DNA from 2 places in the Methylobacterium sp. Leaf106 genome. Region 1 is predicted to be linked to the other one. Evidence: riboswitches for the same ligand, from Rfam matches in the RefSeq annotation. Region 1 holds a riboswitch; the other holds the start of a gene.
The links. Region 1 has a riboswitch for thiamine pyrophosphate ahead of thiO (glycine oxidase ThiO). Riboswitches for the same ligand answer to the same signal wherever they lie in the genome.

Region 1 (8,460 bases):
CTCTCTCGTGAGGGCGAAATCGCCATCGCCAAGCGCATCGAGGCCGGCCGCGAAGCCATGATCGCGGGCCTCTGCGAGAGCCCGCTGACGTTCCAGGCCATCATCATCTGGCGCGACGAGCTCGTCGACGGCCGCGTGCTCCTGCGCGACATCATCGATCTCGAAGCCACCTATGCCGGCCCGGACGCCAAGAACGCGCCGCAGCTCACCGAGGGTGAGGACGGCGACGAGGCCGAGGCGGAGGCACCGATCCCCGCCGAGGGCGGCGACGACGAAGACGACATGGAGAACAACGTCTCGCTCGCGGCGATGGAAGCTGAGATCAAGCCGCGCGTTCTCGAGACGTTCGACAACATCGCCAACAACTACAAGAAGCTACGCAAGCTCCAGAACGAGCATGCCGACCTGAAGGCCGGCGGCGGCACGCAGACCTCCGCCCAGAGCCAGAAGCAGTCCGATTTCAAGGACACCGTCGTCGCCGACGTGAAGTCGCTGTCCCTGAACTCGAACCGCATCGAGGCGCTGGTCGAGCAGCTCTACGACATCAACAAGCGCCTCATCAGCCATGAGGGTCGCCTCATGCGCTATGCCGAGAGCCACGGCGTCGCCCGCGACGAGTTCCTGCGCCACTACCAGGGCTGGGAGCTCGATCCGAACTGGATGGAGCGTGTCGGCAAGCTCGGTGGCAAGGGCTGGAAGAACCTCGTCGAGAAGGGCGCCAAGCAGGTCGCCGACCTGCGCGAGCAGATCCTGACGCTCGCCTCCGAGACCGGTCTCGAGATCGGCGAGTACCGCAAGATCGTCAACATGGTCCAGAAGGGCGAGCGCGAAGCCCGTCAGGCCAAGAAGGAGATGATCGAGGCCAATCTCCGCCTCGTGATCTCCATCGCCAAGAAATACACCAACCGCGGCCTGCAGTTCCTGGACCTGATCCAGGAGGGCAATATCGGCCTGATGAAGGCCGTCGATAAGTTCGAGTATCGCCGGGGCTACAAGTTCTCGACCTACGCGACCTGGTGGATCCGGCAGGCGATTACCCGCTCCATCGCCGATCAGGCACGCACCATCCGCATTCCTGTGCACATGATCGAGACGATCAACAAGATCGTCCGGACCTCGCGCCAGATGCTGCACGAAATCGGCCGCGAGCCGACTCCCGAGGAGCTGGCCGAGAAGCTGGCCATGCCTCTGGAGAAGGTCCGAAAGGTCCTGAAGATCGCCAAGGAGCCGATCTCCCTCGAAACGCCCATCGGCGACGAGGAGGATTCGCATCTCGGCGATTTCATCGAGGACAAGAACGTCGTTTTGCCGATCGATGCGGCGATCCAGTCGAACCTGCGCGAGACCACCACTCGCGTGCTGGCCTCGCTGACGCCGCGCGAGGAGCGCGTGCTGCGGATGCGCTTCGGCATCGGCATGAACACCGACCACACCCTCGAAGAGGTCGGTCAGCAATTCTCGGTGACGCGCGAGCGTATCCGCCAGATCGAGGCGAAGGCGCTGCGCAAGCTCAAGCACCCGAGCCGTTCGCGCAAGCTGCGGAGCTTCCTCGACAATTGAGGGCGGACCGGCCCTCTCCTTCGTGACGAGGGACTGTCTATCGGAAACGACAATGGCGCACCGAAGGGTGCGCCATTGTCGTTTCAGCTCACGTCTTAACGCCAGGGGAGACTACACGTCGCCCCCGATCCCTCATTGGTTCCCTGCCCGGGCCGGATCGAAGCCGCGCTTGCGCGAATAGATGCTTTCGGCGTCGGGCATGACGGCGCCCGCCACGGGGGTCACGCGCCCGGCGACGCGCTGCTTCTGTCGAGACCCATCCGTCCTGCAACCCGTGCAGAGAGAGGCGATGGCCCGTTCCCCGCGACGGGCGATCCGCTCGTTGAAGACCGTCTGACGTCGGCTGCTGGCTTCGTTGGACTCCGAAAAGCTCGACGTCGTCGGAATGCCGGCTTCGTCCCGCGATGCGGGGGGAGCCTGCACGGGTGCGTTGGCGGCGGGAAGCAGGAGGGGTCCGGCCTGCGCGGCCCCGGCAAGCGCCATGGCGATCACGAGGGCGACGGCACGGGGTGCGATAGGCATGGGTGGTTCCGATGACGGGAGTAGAATCCCGGCATCACGTTTAGCCGGTGATCGTCATTTTCACCTTATCATGGCACCAATGGGACGATATTTCCCGACGGACTTCGCGATGAACGGAGCGACAAGTGTTGCCGCCCGGCCCCCTCCGACCCACTTTGGAAACATGCTCGATCTTGGCCCGCCTCATCCCTCGCCGACTGCCGAAGCGGATGGGTCGGAGGCGAACGACGTGCCGTTCGGGTCCCTGCAGGAATGTGTCGCCCTGAGGGATTGGCTCCTGATCGAAGGGGCGCGCCTGCCGCAGGCGGACGACCTCCTGGCGGGGATGTCCGAGCGGCTGATCGCCCTCGGGGTTCCCGTCCACCGGGCATCCACCGCCATCGACACGCTTCATTCCGAGTATTCCGGGGTCGGTCGGTTCTGGACCCCCGAGAGCGGATCGACCGTGCGCCTGTTTCCGCACGGGGAAGCATCCGACAAGGCGTATCACGACAGTCCGTTCTTCACCGTTCATGAGACCGGCGAATGGCTGATGGTCGACCTGAACGACGCGGATGATCTGCGATACTCGATCATCGGCGATCTCAAGGCCGGGGGCTACACGCATTACATCGTGGCACCGCTGTTCTTCACCAACGGCTCGCGCAACGGCATCACCTTCGCGACCCGCGCCCCGGACGGATTCCGCGACGAGGACATCGCCATACTCCGGTTCGTCATGCCGACCCTGGCTGCGGTGATGGAGATGCGGATCGTCAACAAGACGCTGGATCAGGTCCTGCGCATCTACGTGGGCGACGAGCCGCACCGGGCGATCCTGTCCGGCGACATCCGTCGCGGGCAGGTCAAGCGCATCCGTTCGGCCATCCTGTTCGCCGACATGCGAGACTACACCCAGATCTCCGCCGACATGACGCCCGAGGAGGCCGTCGACCTCCTCAACATCTTCTTCGATTGCCTGGTGCCGGCGGTGGAGCGGGAGGGCGGCGAGGTTCTGAAATATCTCGGCGACGGGCTGCTGGCGATCTTCCGCGAGCGCGGCGACGATCTCGGCGGTGCCGCCAAGGGCGCGCTCATCGCCGCCCGTTCCGCCCTTTCCGCCCTCGACGAGGCGAACGCCACCGGGCGTTTCGCGCAGCCCGTCGTTGCCGGCATCGCGCTCCACCACGGGGAGGCGGCCTACGGCAATGTCGGGTCCGGCGCGCGCCTCGACTTCACCGTCATCGGCCGCGACGTGAATCTGGCGAGCCGCCTCGCACGCCTGAACAAGGTCCTCGGCGAACCGCTCCTCATGTCGAAGCCCTTCGTCGATTTCCTCTGGGACGAATCGGAATCCCTCGGCGAGCACGCGCTCGACGGGTTCGCCGAATCGATGGGCGTCTACCGGCCGGGGCGGACACCGGCGGCACTCTGACACCGGCTGGCATATCAAACGGCGTCGGCGGGGATTGACCGGAGCGTGGTCCTTGCCCACATCTGGGATGTTCCAGGGAGATCCCCGTCAAGGGGCTGAGAAACCGATGAGCGTGGACCTTGAGGTCGCGCGGCGCGGAAATCCTTCGAACCTGAACCGGCTCATACCGGCGTAGGGATTGGACCGTGGGTTTTCTGTTCAAGGAAGCCCGGCACGCTTCGGATCGGAAGCTGAAGGACACCAATCTCTGCGGATCATCGCGGAGGTTTCCCTTGGACGTCTCAGCCACCCCGAATACCCTATCGCGCCGGTCCACCGGTCTCGTCGTCGACGGCAACGCACTGCCCGCGCGAAGCGACGTCGTGATCGTCGGCGCCGGTTTGATCGGCCTGTCCGCGGCATGGCGCCTAGCTCGGGCGGGTCTCACGGTCACCGTGATCGAGCGTGACACCGTGGGCGCCGGGGCGAGTCTCGCGGCCACCGGGATGCTCGCGCCCGCGGCGGAACACGAGCCGGGCTCCGATCCGCTGCTTCCCCTGGCCCTCGAGAGCCTCGCGCGCTGGCCCGGCTTTCGCGATGAACTCCAGGCCGCCTCCGGTATCGGTATCGATTACCGGGAGGAGGGGACCCTCGTCCTCGCCATCGGCCGCGACGAGGTGGACCGCCTGCGCTTTCGGCACGATCTTCAGATCCGCTCCGGCCTCACGGCGCGCTGGCTGTCGGGGACGGACGTCCGTGCCCGCGAGCCGGCCCTTCGTCCTTCGGTCACCGCCGGCCTGTTCTGCGCGGAGGATCATCAGGTCGACCCGCCCCTCGTCATGGCGGCGCTCACCCGCGCGGCCCAGGCGGCCGGAGTGACCATCGTCGAGCGATGTCCGGCGGAAGCGCTGGATTGGGAGGGGGGGCGCGTCCGGGGCGTCGCGACGCCGCGCGGAACCGCATCGGCCGGGACCGTGATTCTCGCGGCGGGCGCATGGAGCGGGGAGGCCGGCCTCCTGCCGGAGGACCTCGCCCTGCCGGTTCGGCCGATCCGCGGCCAGTCGCTGGCGCTGAAGACCACGGCCCGGACGGGCAATCTCTCGCACATGGTGTGGACCGAACAGGTCCACATGGCCCCGAAGGCCGATGGCCATCTCATCGTGGGGGCCACGGTGGAGGATTGCGGCTTCGTTCCGGGCGTCACCGCCGGCGGTCTCTACGCGCTCCTCGAAGGGGCGCGACGTGTCTTGCCCGGCATCGAGGAGATGGAAGTAGAGGCGGTCTGGAGCGGTTTCCGGCCGACGTCCGACGACGATGCGCCGATCATCGACACCCTGGCGCCCGGCCTCGTGGCGGCCACCGGCCATCACCGCAACGGATACCTCCTGGCTCCCGCCACGGCCGACGCCGTCTGCGCCCTTCTCACCACCGGCGCGCTGCCCGATTTCGCGCGCGGCTTCGGCCTCGCCCGGTTCCGGCGGCCCGCGCGGGCCGAGAGGAGGGCTTTCGCATGAGGCTCACCATCAACGGGCACCCGCGCGAGGTCGAAGCGGCGGACCTGTCGGCCCTCTTCCGGGTCGAGGCGGAGGAGACGGGGATCGAGAGCCCGCAGGGCATCGCCATCGCGCTGAACGGCACCGTCATCCGCCGTCGCGACTGGGAGACGACCCCTGTCGCCGAGGGCGACAAGGTCGAGATCGTGCGCGCCATGCAGGGCGGATAGTCGAGGGATCGGGATCATGAACGGACACACGATCGAAGCCGCTGCCGACGACGCGCTGGTCATCGCCGGCGTGAGTTTGGGCTCCCGCCTCTTCATCGGCACGGCGGGATATCCCACGCAGAGCATCATGGTCGATGCGGTGGAAGCCTCCGGGGCGGAGGTCGTCACCGCCTCGATCCGCCGGGTCTCCCTCCAGGGCCATGGCTCGGATACGGTGCGGCGCCTGAAGGGGTATCGCTTCCTGCCCAACACCGCCGGCTGCGAGACCGCCCGCGACGCGATCATGACGGCCGAACTGGCCCGCGAGGCGCTCGACACCAACTGGATCAAGGTCGAGGTCATCGGCGACCGCGAAACGCTCTATCCAGACGTGGCCGAGTTGCTGGAAGCCTGTCGCCACCTCGTCGATGACGGGTTCGTCGTGCTGCCCTATTGCAACGACGATCCCGTCGTCTGCCAGCGGCTCGCCGATATCGGCTGCGCGGCGGTGATGCCGATGGGGTCGCTCATCGGGTCGGGGATGGGGGTCGCCAACCCCGCCAATCTCGAACTGATCTGTCGCCGCGCCAGCGTGCCGGTCATCGTGGATGCGGGGATCGGCACCGCCTCCGACGCGGTCGTGGCCATGGAACTCGGCGCCGCCGGCTGCCTCCTCAACACTGCCGTCGCCAAGGCCGACGACCCTGTCCGCATGGCCCGCGCCATGCGCCACGCCGTCGAAGCCGGCCGGCTCGCCCATCTCGCCGGCCGCATCCCCAAGCGGGGACGCGCCGAACCGTCGAGCCCGCAGCTCGGACTCGTCGGTTCGTGACGCGGAAGCCGTCGGGGCTCCTTCTGGTCACGGACCGGGCCGGGAGCCCGACGGGCTTGGTCGGGAGGATCCAGGCGGCGCTGGCGGGCGGTGCCCGCTGGATCTGGTTCAGGGACCGCGACCTCGACGCAGTCTCGCGCCGTGTCCTCGCCGAAGAGCTGATGGGGCCGGTGCGGGAGGTGGGGGCAAGGCTCATCGTCGGCGGAGATGTGGCCCTCGCCCGCGCCATCGGTGCCGATGGGGTCCATCTCGGCGGAGGGGCGATGCCCCCGGACATCGCCGCGGCACGGCGTGATCTTCCGCCCGGATGCCTCCTCGGCATCTCGGCCCATTCACCCATGGAGTTGAGGCGGGCCGCCGAAGCGGGCGTGGATTACGCCACCCTCAGCCCCATCTTCGCGACCCGAAGCAAGCCGGGATATGGGCCGGCCCTCGGCCCGGACGTCCTCGAGCGCGGTCCCGGACCGACAATCCCGGTCTTCGCCCTCGGCGGCGTCACGCCGGCGAATGCGGGAGCCTGCCGTGACGCGGGGTTTTCCGGAATCGCCGTCATGGGCGGGGTCATGGCGGCGGTGGATTCACGAGCGGCGGTGCGCGCCTATCTCGATGCCTGGGAGACCCGGAGCTGAGCGGGCCTCGCACAGGAGTTCGCCGGTCCCGCCGTCCTGGAACCGGTGAATGCCTGGGATTTGAACGAAGCGAACGGGCTCAGTGCCCAGCGGGGCCGTAAGGTGGGCGTGGGATGGCCCGGTGCGCTGCGCGCAGGGCCGCGGACCAGCGCTCGCGCAGATCGTGGAAGTAGGATTCTCCCGCCTCGATCCGATGGCTCACTTCGAGGTCGAGCGCATTGCGACGGGCCACGGCGATGTCGATGGGCAAACCCACGCCGAGATTCGACCGCATGGTCGAATCCATGGAGACGAGGCTCACTTTCAGGGCATCGTAGAGGTCGGTCTCGAACTTCACGGCCCGATCGAGGATGGGTTTGCCGTATTTGTGCTCACCGATCTGCAGGAACGGCGCATCGGTGCTGCACTCGATGAAATTGCCCGCCGAATAGATCAGGAACAGGCGCATGGGCTCGTTGCCGATCTGACCGCCGAACAGCAGCGAGATCGAGAACCGGAGATTGGCCGCCTCGAACCCGGCCTTCTCGATGGCGCGGACGCGACGGATCGCCTTGCCGATGAGCTGGGCGGCCTGGAACATCGTCGTGGTTTCGGTGAGCTTCAGCGTCGGCTCGCCGTCGTCGCCGGCAACACCCTCGGCGAGCATGCTGAGCACCGATTGGGTCACGGAGAGGTTGCCGGCCGATGCCAGCATCATCACGCGCTCGCCGGGGACGTTGAAGTGATGCAGCTTGCGGTAGGTCGAGATGTCGTCGAGGCCCGCATTGGTGCGGGTATCGGCAACCATCACGAGCCCTTCCTCGACAAGGAGCCCGACGCAATAGGTCATGATACCGATACCCCTGATGGCCCGAGACTCTCAGGCCATTCCTGATGCTGTGACGGGCTAGACCTGGACGGTCGCCTGAGCCTGTTCGACGCGAAGCTTTACTTCGAGTGTTTCAGTCCCGCCACCCATCCGGCTGCCTCTGATCGGGGCCGCACCCAAATAATCCAGCCCGATGGCGACGCGGATATGCGCCTCCGTCGTAGCGATACCATTGGCCGGGTCGAAACCGACCCATCCCAGACCGGGCACCAGAGCTTCCGCCCAAGCATGCCCCGATCCCTGGTCCTCCTCACTGTCGGCGTGGAAGAAATAACCGGAGACGTAGCGGGCGGGAATCTCCAGATGCCGCGCTGCGGCGATGAAAATATGGGCAAGATCCTGGCAGACGCCCTTTCCGGCGGCGAAGGATTGCGCGGCGGTGGTGCTGGCGCTGGCCGGACCCGGCTCGAAGGCGACCGTGTCGAAGACGGCGGCGAGGAGACGGTGAAGGCAGGGGAGAACCGAGGAATCACCCTCGTCGACCACGCTCTTGGCGAAAGCCTGAAGCTCGCCATTGGCCGTCGCGAGATCGGAATCGCGCAGGTAGAACACGTCGGGCAGGCGTTCCACGGTGCCGCGGACGATGCCGTGCATCTCGTTGGTGTCGACTTCGCCGGTCACCCGGATCGTCAGGGCGTCGGCCGGCTCGTCGGCCGTGAACCAGTGGGTGACGTTGCCGAATCCGTCCTCGCGCTCGCTGATCCGCCCATCCACCGAGGGCTCGATCCGCCAGCGGCGGACATATTGCCCGTCATGGTCGCGCGGTCGAAGGCGGAGGAGCTGGATGAGACCCCGTGCCGGCTGCTCGTAGGTGTAGTTGGTCTCATGGAAGACGCGGATGCGCATGGACGTCTCTTGTAGAACTCGGGATTCGACGGAACCCTACACCAGATATTGCTCGATGACCGCCGCGCCGAGACGATTGTTCTCGACGATGAAGGCCGTCACGAACTC
Region 2 (8,460 bases), on a different contig from region 1:
GCCCTCGACGAGGCGGCCATCCGCGAGAAGATCCGCACCAACCCCCTCGTCACCGACAAGGAGGCCTGGAAGCGCGAGCGCCCGTTCCGCGTCGCGGTGGTGGAGCAGTGCACCTATGACGGCACGATCTACAACGCGCAGATGATCCTCGAGAAGATCGGGCATCTCTGCGACTACATCCTGTTCGACGAGGCCTGGGCGGGCTTCATGAAGTTCCACCCGCTCTTCGCCGGCCGCTTCGCCATGGGGCTGAAGGGCCTCGACGAGACCTCGCCGGGCATCATCGCCACCCAATCCACCCACAAGCAGCTGGCGAGCTTCTCCCAGGCCTCGCAGATCCACACCAAGGACAGCCATATCCGCGGCCAGACCCGCCGCATCGAGCACCGGCGCTTCAACGAGACCTTCCTCGTCCACGCCTCGACCTCGCCGTTCTACCCGCTCTTCGCGTCGCTGGATGTCGGCGCGCAGATGATGAAGGGCCGCTCGGGCGTCGTCCTGTGGGACGACACGATCCGGCTCGGCATCGAATGGCGCAAGAAGGTCCGCGCCATCCGCCGCGAATTCGAGGAGAAGGAGGGCGATCCCCTGCGCCGCTGGTTCTTCGACCCCTTCGTGCCGGACACGGTGAAGGGCCCGGAGGGCAAGGTGCCGTGGGAGAGCGTCTCGACGGACGAGCTCGCCAGCGACGCCAAATACTGGGAGCTGACCCCCGGTGCCGCCTGGCACGGCTTCACCCATGTGGCGCCGAACTACGCCATGACCGACCCGAACAAGCTCACCGTGCTCACCCCCGGCTTCGACCGCCGCACGGGGCAATATGCCGATCATGGCGTACCGGCCCCGATCGTCGCTCAGTATCTGCGTGAAAACCGCATCGTGCCGGAGAAGAACGACCTCAACTCGCTCCTCTTCCTGCTGACGCCGGGCGTCGAATCCTCCAAGGCCGGCACGCTCATCTCCGGCCTCGTGGCGTTCAAGCGCCTGCATGACGAGAACGTGCCGCTCGAGGATGCCATGCCGGAATTCGTCCGGCGCCGGCCGAACCGCTACAAGGGCGTGCGCCTGCGCGACCTCTGCGCGGATTTCCACGCCTTCCACCGCGAGCACGGCACCAGCACGCTCCAGCGCAAGCAGTTCGAGCCGGGGCACCTGCCCGAGATGGTGATGACCCCGAAGGAGGCGGTGCAGCAGCTCACCCGCAACAACGTCGATTACGTGCCGATCGCGGAAGCCGAGGGCCGTGTGGCGACGACCTTGCTTCTGGTCTACCCGCCGGGCATCGGCACGGTGCTGCCGGGCGAGCGACTGGACGAGCGGGCGAAACCCATGCTGGATTACTTCAAGATGTTCGAACGCTCGGCGAACCTGTTCCCGGGCTTCGAGGCCGAGATCCAGGGCGTGTTCCGCAACGTCGATCCCGACGGGACGATCAGGTTCTACACCTACGTCATGCGCGAGAACCGCCCGTGAGTCCGGACGGGCCGCCCACCGCCTCCGATCCCGAAGTGATCATCCGGCCGTCCTCGGATCCGGACGTGCCGGCCATGGTGGCGATCTACGCTCACCATATCCGGCGGGGCGTGGGGGATGTCGGCGATTTCGAGGAGGATCCGCTCCATCCCGACGACCTCAAGCGCCGCCGCAAGGCCATGCGCAAGAAGCGTCTGCCCCACCTCGTCGCCGATCGCGACGGGGTGGTGGCGGGCTATGCCTATGCCGTACCGTTCCGCAAACGGCCGGCCTACCGCTACACGCTCAAGCACTCGATCTACGTCCATCACGAGCACCTGAACGCCGGCATCGGCCGGCGCCTGCTGCCGGCTTTGATCGAGGCCTGCGCCGCCGGCGGCTACCGCCAGATGATCGGCTATATCGACGCGCAGAACGAGGCGTCCCTGCGGCTCCACGAGGCCTGCGGCTTCGTCCGCGTCGGCCTGCTGCCGGCGGTGGGCTACAAGTACGGCCGCTGGAGCGACAGCGTCATGGTCCAGCGGGCGCTCGGCACCGGCTCCACCGACCAGCCCGGCACCTGGACGCGCTCGGTGGAGGCGCTGGTGGCCGGGCACGAATGGGTGGGGAAGTGATCCGGCTGCGGTCTCAGGCCGCCTCCAGCCCGGCATCGACCCGCGCGGCCACGTCCTGCGGGACGTCGAGGGCCTCGGCGAGGCGCTTCAGGAACTCCCGCTCCTGCAGCGTATCGGCATCGATGGCCAGACGCGCCGCCGCATAGAGGCGTGCGCCCTGCTCCGGCGACTCCACGCGCTCGGCGAGTTCGTCGATCTCGGCCGGGTCGGTGAGCTCCTTCTCCAGCCATGCGCGGCCATCCCGGTCGATGCCGGCCGCCTCCACCGCCGCGTCGAGGCGCCGGCGCTCCTGCTGGTCGACGATGCCGTCGGCCAGGGTCGCGGCCACCATGGCGCGCAGCATGACGCGCGCCTCGTCCTCACCGACCTGGCTCAGATCGGGGGTCTCGGACGCCGCGGAGGGACGGAGTGCGCGCAGCGCCAGACCCGCGACGAGGGCGAGGCCGCCGAGGGCGGCCGTGGCGGCGATCCCGCCCTTGCGTGAGCGTACGAGCGCATCGACGATCTGTCTTGCATCGGCCATGGTGGTCGTCCTGAAGGCGGGTTGAGGGATCGGATTGGAAACGGACGAGCCCCGTCGCGGGTTCACGATGGGCGGTGCGGTGGAATGAGCATGCCCCGTTCGTCCCCGGCGGAGCGCCCTCCCCCGGCAAACGGAAGCCGCACGGCGCGAAGGCAGCCAACGAGAGAGGCCCCATGACGATCACGCCCATCGAGCCCCGCCTGTCGGTCGCCGGCCAGCCGAACGAGGCGGAGATCGCGGACCTGTCCACGAAGGGCTTTGCCCTGCTCATCAACAACCGTCCCGAAGGCGAGGAGCCGGACCAGTTGGGCAGCGCTGCCGAAGCGGCGGCGGCCGAGGCGGCGGGGCTCGCCTATCTCCATCTCCCCGTCACCGGCCCCGGCATCACCCATGAGGACATCGCGCGTTTCCGCGAGGCCGTGGAGAGCGCACCCGGCCCGGTCCTCGCCCATTGCCGCAGCGGCACGCGCTCGCTGACCCTGTGGGCTTTGTCCGAAGTGCTGGCGGGGCGTCTGCGCCGCGATGACCTCCTGGCCTATGGCCGGGAGCGGGGCTTCGACCTCAGCGGCGCCGTGCGCTGGCTCGACACGCATGGCGACACGCCCGCCCGGACGTGAGGTCGCCGGCCCCAGTCAAGACCGCCCCGGTCGAGGCGAGCGGTGGGGGATCTCTGGTCCGCCCGCTTCACGGTCAGAGGCCTCCACCGTCTGGCGGTCGACTTCGTCCCGGACTCGGCGGCCCGCCATCAGGATCTCGATGAGGAAGGCGACGATGGCCGCCACCGTGCAGACCAGGGCGATTCCGAAGCAGCCGAACAGGACGGAGGCCGTGGCGGCATCGCGCAAGGCCCCCACGAACAGCGTCAGCACCGCGATGCCGGTCATGATGCTGCCGAGCGAGGCGAGGACCACCGCCACGTCGAGCATGAAGGAGCGCCGGCGCAGATAGGCCAACTGGTACGACAGGTGGGCGGCCTCGTCCGCATCCGCCTTCTGCAGCCGGTCGGCGGCGTCATCCACCCGGTCGGCCACCCGCCCCAGGCGCGTGGAGAAGACGTTTAGCAGCGTCGCCAGCGCCGTCAGCAGGAAGGCGGGCGCGAGCGCGATCTGAATGACATGCGCGATGTCGTCGGGAGCGAGGAGTGGACCGGAAGCCATCATGATAGGGCGTTACGCCATGCCGCCCGGCACCGGAAGATGCGCCGTTTCGGAGGTGGACACGGGTTCTGGATGCCGGTGACAGGGCCTTGGGCTTCGACGTCGTCCCTCCTCGGCCGAGCGAACGGCCGCCCCCGGATGCAACGAAGCCCCGCGGCGGGGGCCGCGGGGCTTCTCGAATTGATGAGGTTCAGGCGATCGCGCCCGGACGACGAGCGTTACTGCGGGCAGCGATGACGCAGGCCGTCATTGCCGAGATAGGTGCCCGACCGCTGATCGTAGGAGCGGAAGCGCTGGATGCAGTAGGCCACGTCCTGGTCGGATCCGCCGACATCCTGCTGGACCTCCACGGCGCCACCGTAATAGGCCGGCGCATAGCCGCCGCCGTAATATCCGTTGTCGTAGCCGTTGCCGTAGTACCCGCTGCCATAGCCATAGCCGATCCCGGCGCCCGCCAGCCCGAGGCCCAGCCCGAGGCCAAGGCCGCCATAGCCCCGCCCATATCCGCGATTGTAGCCATGGCCGTAGTGATGGTGGTGGCCGCCGCCGCCGAAGCCACCACCGCCGACATTCGGCCCGTGGGCAATTCCGCCATGTCCGCGTCCGCCGCCCATTCCAGGGCCGCCGAAAGCACCGAGACTGCCACCTCCGCCGCGTGCGAAGCCTCCGCCGCTGTGACCGTGGCCGCCATGGCCGCCGCCGTGGCTCATACCTCCGCCTCCGCCGCCTCTCCGCGCTTCGGCCGTGGCCGGAAGGAATGCGACCGCGCCGAGCAGAGCGGCGGATGCGAGAATAAGCTTGTTCATGAAACACCAGCCTGACCGTGGAGGGGACATTAGGATCGATAACGCGCCGCCGGCCGGGAAGGCTCCATTGTCCATGACTGTTTTCACGTCCCGCGAAAGTCACGCCAATAAAGAACAGTCCTTGCGGATCAAAATCGAGACTACGGTCGATGGTGGAATAACCGCCTGAACCGGAAGAGCCGCGATCCGGCCGGCGCGAGGGTCGCTTCGAGACGGACGGCCATTCACTCCGGCGAGTATGTTTCTCGGGGCGATTGACAAAGGCGCGGCGAGCGCAGACTTTCGAATCGTTCCGAGGGGGGCCCCGTTCAGGGGGCTGAGATAGGGCCGCAGCCCTGACCCTTGAACCTGATCCGGCTCATACCGGCGGAGGGACGGGAACTACGCTTGGGTTGTCTGCTCCAGACGAGCGGGTGCCCGTCGTCCTGACGTACCGTTGCGAACCGGATCGCCTCCCACGCCAGGAGCGAATCCGAAATGAACGCACCCGTCCTCCCCAAAGACCTTTCCGGACAAGAACCCGCCAAGGGGCAGCCGCAAGCGGTGACCACCGGCCCGATCATGGGCTCGCGCAAAGTCTATGCGAGCGTGGCCGGCCGTGACGACATCCGGGTGCCGTTCCGCGAGGTCACGTTGAGCGATCCGAAGGAGGCCCCGGTGCGGGTCTACGATCCGTCGGGTCCCTATACCGAGACCGATGCCCGGATCGACCTGAATGCCGGTCTGCCCCTGCTGCGCGACCCGTGGATCGCCAAGCGCGGCTACGCCACGATCACGCCGCGCGCGGTCAAGCCCGAGGACAACGGTTTCGTGCCGGAGGACAAGCTCGTCGCCCCCTGTCCGGCGACGCGCCAGATCCGCAAGGCCGGCCCCGGCCAGATGGTGACGCAGTACGAGTTCGCCAAAGCCGGGATCATCACCGAGGAGATGATCTACGTCGCCCACCGCGAGAACCTCGCCCGCGAGACGATGCTGGAAGGCGCGCAGACCGCACTGGCCGACGGCAACAGCTTCGGCGCGTCGCTCCCCGCCTTCATCACCCCGGAATTCGTGCGCGACGAGGTGGCGCGCGGCCGCGCCATCATCCCGGCCAACATCAACCACCCCGAGGTGGAGCCGATGGCGATCGGCCGCAACTTCCTCGTCAAGATCAACGCCAATATCGGCAATTCGGCCGTGACGTCGTCCGCCGCCGAAGAGGTGGAGAAACTGGTCTGGGCGACCCGCTGGGGCGCCGACACGGTGATGGACCTCTCCACCGGCCGCAACATCCACAACATCCGCTCGTGGATCGTGCGCAACTCGCCCGTCCCGATCGGCACCGTGCCGATCTATCAGGCGCTCGAGAAAGTCGGCGGCGATCCGCTGAAGCTCGACTGGGAGGTCTTCAAGGACACCCTCATCGAGCAGGCCGAGCAGGGCATCGACTATTTCACCATCCATGCGGGCGTGCGCCTCGCCCATGTGCCGCTCACCGCTCGCCGCGTCACCGGCATCGTCTCGCGCGGCGGCTCGATCATGGCGCGTTGGTGCCTCGCCGGTCACCGGGAATCGTTCCTCTACGAGCGGTTCGACGAGATCTGCGACATCATGCGGGCCTACGACGTCTCGTTCTCGCTGGGCGACGGCCTGCGCCCCGGCTCCATCGCGGATGCCAACGACGCGGCCCAGTTCGCGGAACTCGAGACCCTCGGCGAACTCACCAAGATCGCTTGGGACAAGGGCTGCCAGACCATGATCGAGGGCCCCGGCCACGTGCCGATGCACAAGATCAAGGTGAACATGGAAAAGCAGCTGGAAGAGTGCGGCGAGGCGCCGTTCTACACCCTCGGCCCGCTGACCACCGACATCGCACCGGGCTACGACCACATCACCTCGGGCATCGGCGCCGCCATGATCGGCTGGTTCGGCTGCGCCATGCTCTGCTACGTCACCCCGAAGGAGCATCTCGGCCTGCCCAACCGCGACGACGTGAAGGAAGGCGTGATCACCTACAAGATCGCGGCCCATGCCGCCGATCTCGCCAAGGGCCATCCGGCGGCGCAGCTGCGCGACGACGCCCTGTCACGCGCCCGGTTCGACTTCCGCTGGGAGGACCAGTTCAACCTGTCCCTCGATCCCGACACGGCGCGCGCTTATCACGACGAGACCCTGCCGAAGGACGCCCATAAGGTCGCGCATTTCTGCTCCATGTGCGGCCCGAAATTCTGCTCGATGAAGATCACGCAGGATCTGCGCGCCGAGGTGCTCGCCATGGAGGCGGCCGGACAGGTGCTGGGCGAGGCGACCCCCATGAGCCAGGCCGAGCGCGAGGCGGGAATGGCGGCGAAATCCGCCGAGTTCCAGGCCGAGGGCGGCAAGCTCTACGTCGACGCGGCCGAATAGGCCGCCTCGCCCCACCCCCTCGCGCCCCGGCGCGAGGGGGCATCGCCCCATCGTCAGGCACCGCTTGCGTAGCGGCTGACGGCTAGGTCCGGCGTGGCGATATCCGGCGTGCGGCCGGAGATGAGGTCGGCCAGCACCCGGCCCGAGCCGCAGGCCATAGTCCAGCCCAGGGTGCCATGGCCGGTATTGGTATAGAGGTTCGACAGGCGCGTTCCGCCGACGATGGGCGTGCCATCCGGCGTCATCGGCCGCAGGCCGGTCCAGAACTTGGCCTGAGCAAGGTCGCCACCGGCGGGGAACAGGTCGCCCACGGAGCGGAGCAGGGTTTCCCGGCGCGGTCCGCGCAGGACCGCGCTGAAACCGGCGAGCTCGGCGGTGCCGCCGACCCGGATGCGGTCGCCGAGCCGGGTGATCGCGACCTTGTAGGTCTCGTCCATCACCGTCGAGACCGGCGCCGCCTCCGCATCGGTGACCGGCAGGGTGAGGGAATAGCCCTTCACCGGATAGATCGGCAGGTCGATGCCGAAGGGCCGGAGCAGAGCCGGGGTGTAGCTGCCCATGGCCGCCACATAGGCGTCGGCTGTCAGGATTTCGCCGCCTGCCGTCGCCACGCCGCCGATCCGGTCGCCTTCGCTGCGTAGACCGGTGATGGCCGTGCCGTAGCGGAAGACCACGCCGAGGTCTTCGCAGAGTGCGGCGAGGCGCTGGGTGAAGAGGTGGGCGTCGCCGGTCTCGTCGCCGGGGAGCCGCAGGCCTCCGACGAAGGTCCCGGCCACCCGCGCCAGGGCCGGCTCGGCCATGATGCAGCCGGCGGGGTCCAGCACCGCGTAGGGAACGCCATAGGCGTCGAGGACGCGGGTGTCGTCCCCGACATGGTCGAGCTGCTTCTGTGTCCGGAACAGCTGGAGCGTGCCCTGCTCGCGATGGTCGTAACTGATGCCGGTCTCGGCGCGCAGGTCGCGCAGCACGTCGCGGCTGTACTCGGCCAGGCGCACCATCCGGCCCTTGTTGCGCTGGTAGGCCTCCTCCGTGCAATTCGCCAGCATGCGGGCGAGCCATCCGTAGAAACGCGGCTCGAAGCTCGGCCAGACCACGAGGGGCCGGTGACGCATCATCAGCCACTTCATGGCTTTCAGCGGGATGCCCGGAGCGGCCCAGGGCGCCGAATATCCCGGCGAGACCTGGCCGGCATTGGCGAAACTCGTCTCGAGCCCCGCCGCCGGCTGGCGCTCCAGCACGGTGACCCGGTGGCCGGCTTTGGCCAGGTAATAGGCCGAGGTGACGCCGACGACACCGCCACCGAGGATCAGGACATGCATGGCCGGCGTTCCGTAGAGGGTCGGGGTAGGGTCCGGACTGGGCTCGACGCCCCGAGCGGGTTCGCATCGGCGGGCCGACACGTCACCTCGCTCAGTCCTGATGGCGTGTCGCAGGTTTCAGGCCGCAGAAGCGGCGACCCTCGTCGCGAGCCCCGCCCAGGGACTGTTTGAGTTGTTTTTCCA

Region 2: linked by a shared signal. The riboswitch ahead of thiC (phosphomethylpyrimidine synthase ThiC) and the one ahead of thiO (glycine oxidase ThiO) in region 1 are both predicted to bind thiamine pyrophosphate.

Annotation. Positions count from the first base shown of each region.
Region 1 covers NZ_LMNB01000023.1:689,113-697,572, forward strand. Annotated here, with positions in the region: gene rpoD (RNA polymerase sigma factor RpoD) at 1-1,560, shown strand, start outside; gene ASF34_RS14920 (hypothetical protein) at 1,693-2,082, opposite strand; gene ASF34_RS14925 (adenylate/guanylate cyclase domain-containing protein) at 2,246-3,496, shown strand; TPP riboswitch at 3,562-3,692, shown strand; gene thiO (glycine oxidase ThiO) at 3,769-4,989, shown strand; gene thiS (sulfur carrier protein ThiS) at 4,986-5,198, shown strand; gene ASF34_RS14940 (thiazole synthase) at 5,215-6,009, shown strand; gene ASF34_RS14945 (thiamine phosphate synthase) at 6,006-6,638, shown strand; gene ASF34_RS14950 (peptidase) at 6,718-7,467, opposite strand; gene ASF34_RS14955 (transglutaminase family protein) at 7,525-8,352, opposite strand; gene ASF34_RS14960 (alpha-E domain-containing protein) at 8,389-8,460, opposite strand, start outside.
Region 2 covers NZ_LMNB01000035.1:78,835-87,294, reverse strand. Annotated here, with positions in the region: gene ASF34_RS20665 (Orn/Lys/Arg decarboxylase N-terminal domain-containing protein) at 1-1,473, shown strand, start outside; gene ASF34_RS20660 (GNAT family N-acetyltransferase) at 1,470-2,087, shown strand; gene ASF34_RS20655 (DUF533 domain-containing protein) at 2,101-2,610, opposite strand; gene ASF34_RS20650 (TIGR01244 family sulfur transferase) at 2,784-3,227, shown strand; gene ASF34_RS20645 (DUF2721 domain-containing protein) at 3,243-3,770, opposite strand; gene ASF34_RS20640 (BA14K family protein) at 3,986-4,477, opposite strand; TPP riboswitch at 4,859-4,965, shown strand; gene thiC (phosphomethylpyrimidine synthase ThiC) at 5,051-6,958, shown strand; gene ASF34_RS20630 (D-amino acid dehydrogenase) at 7,012-8,277, opposite strand.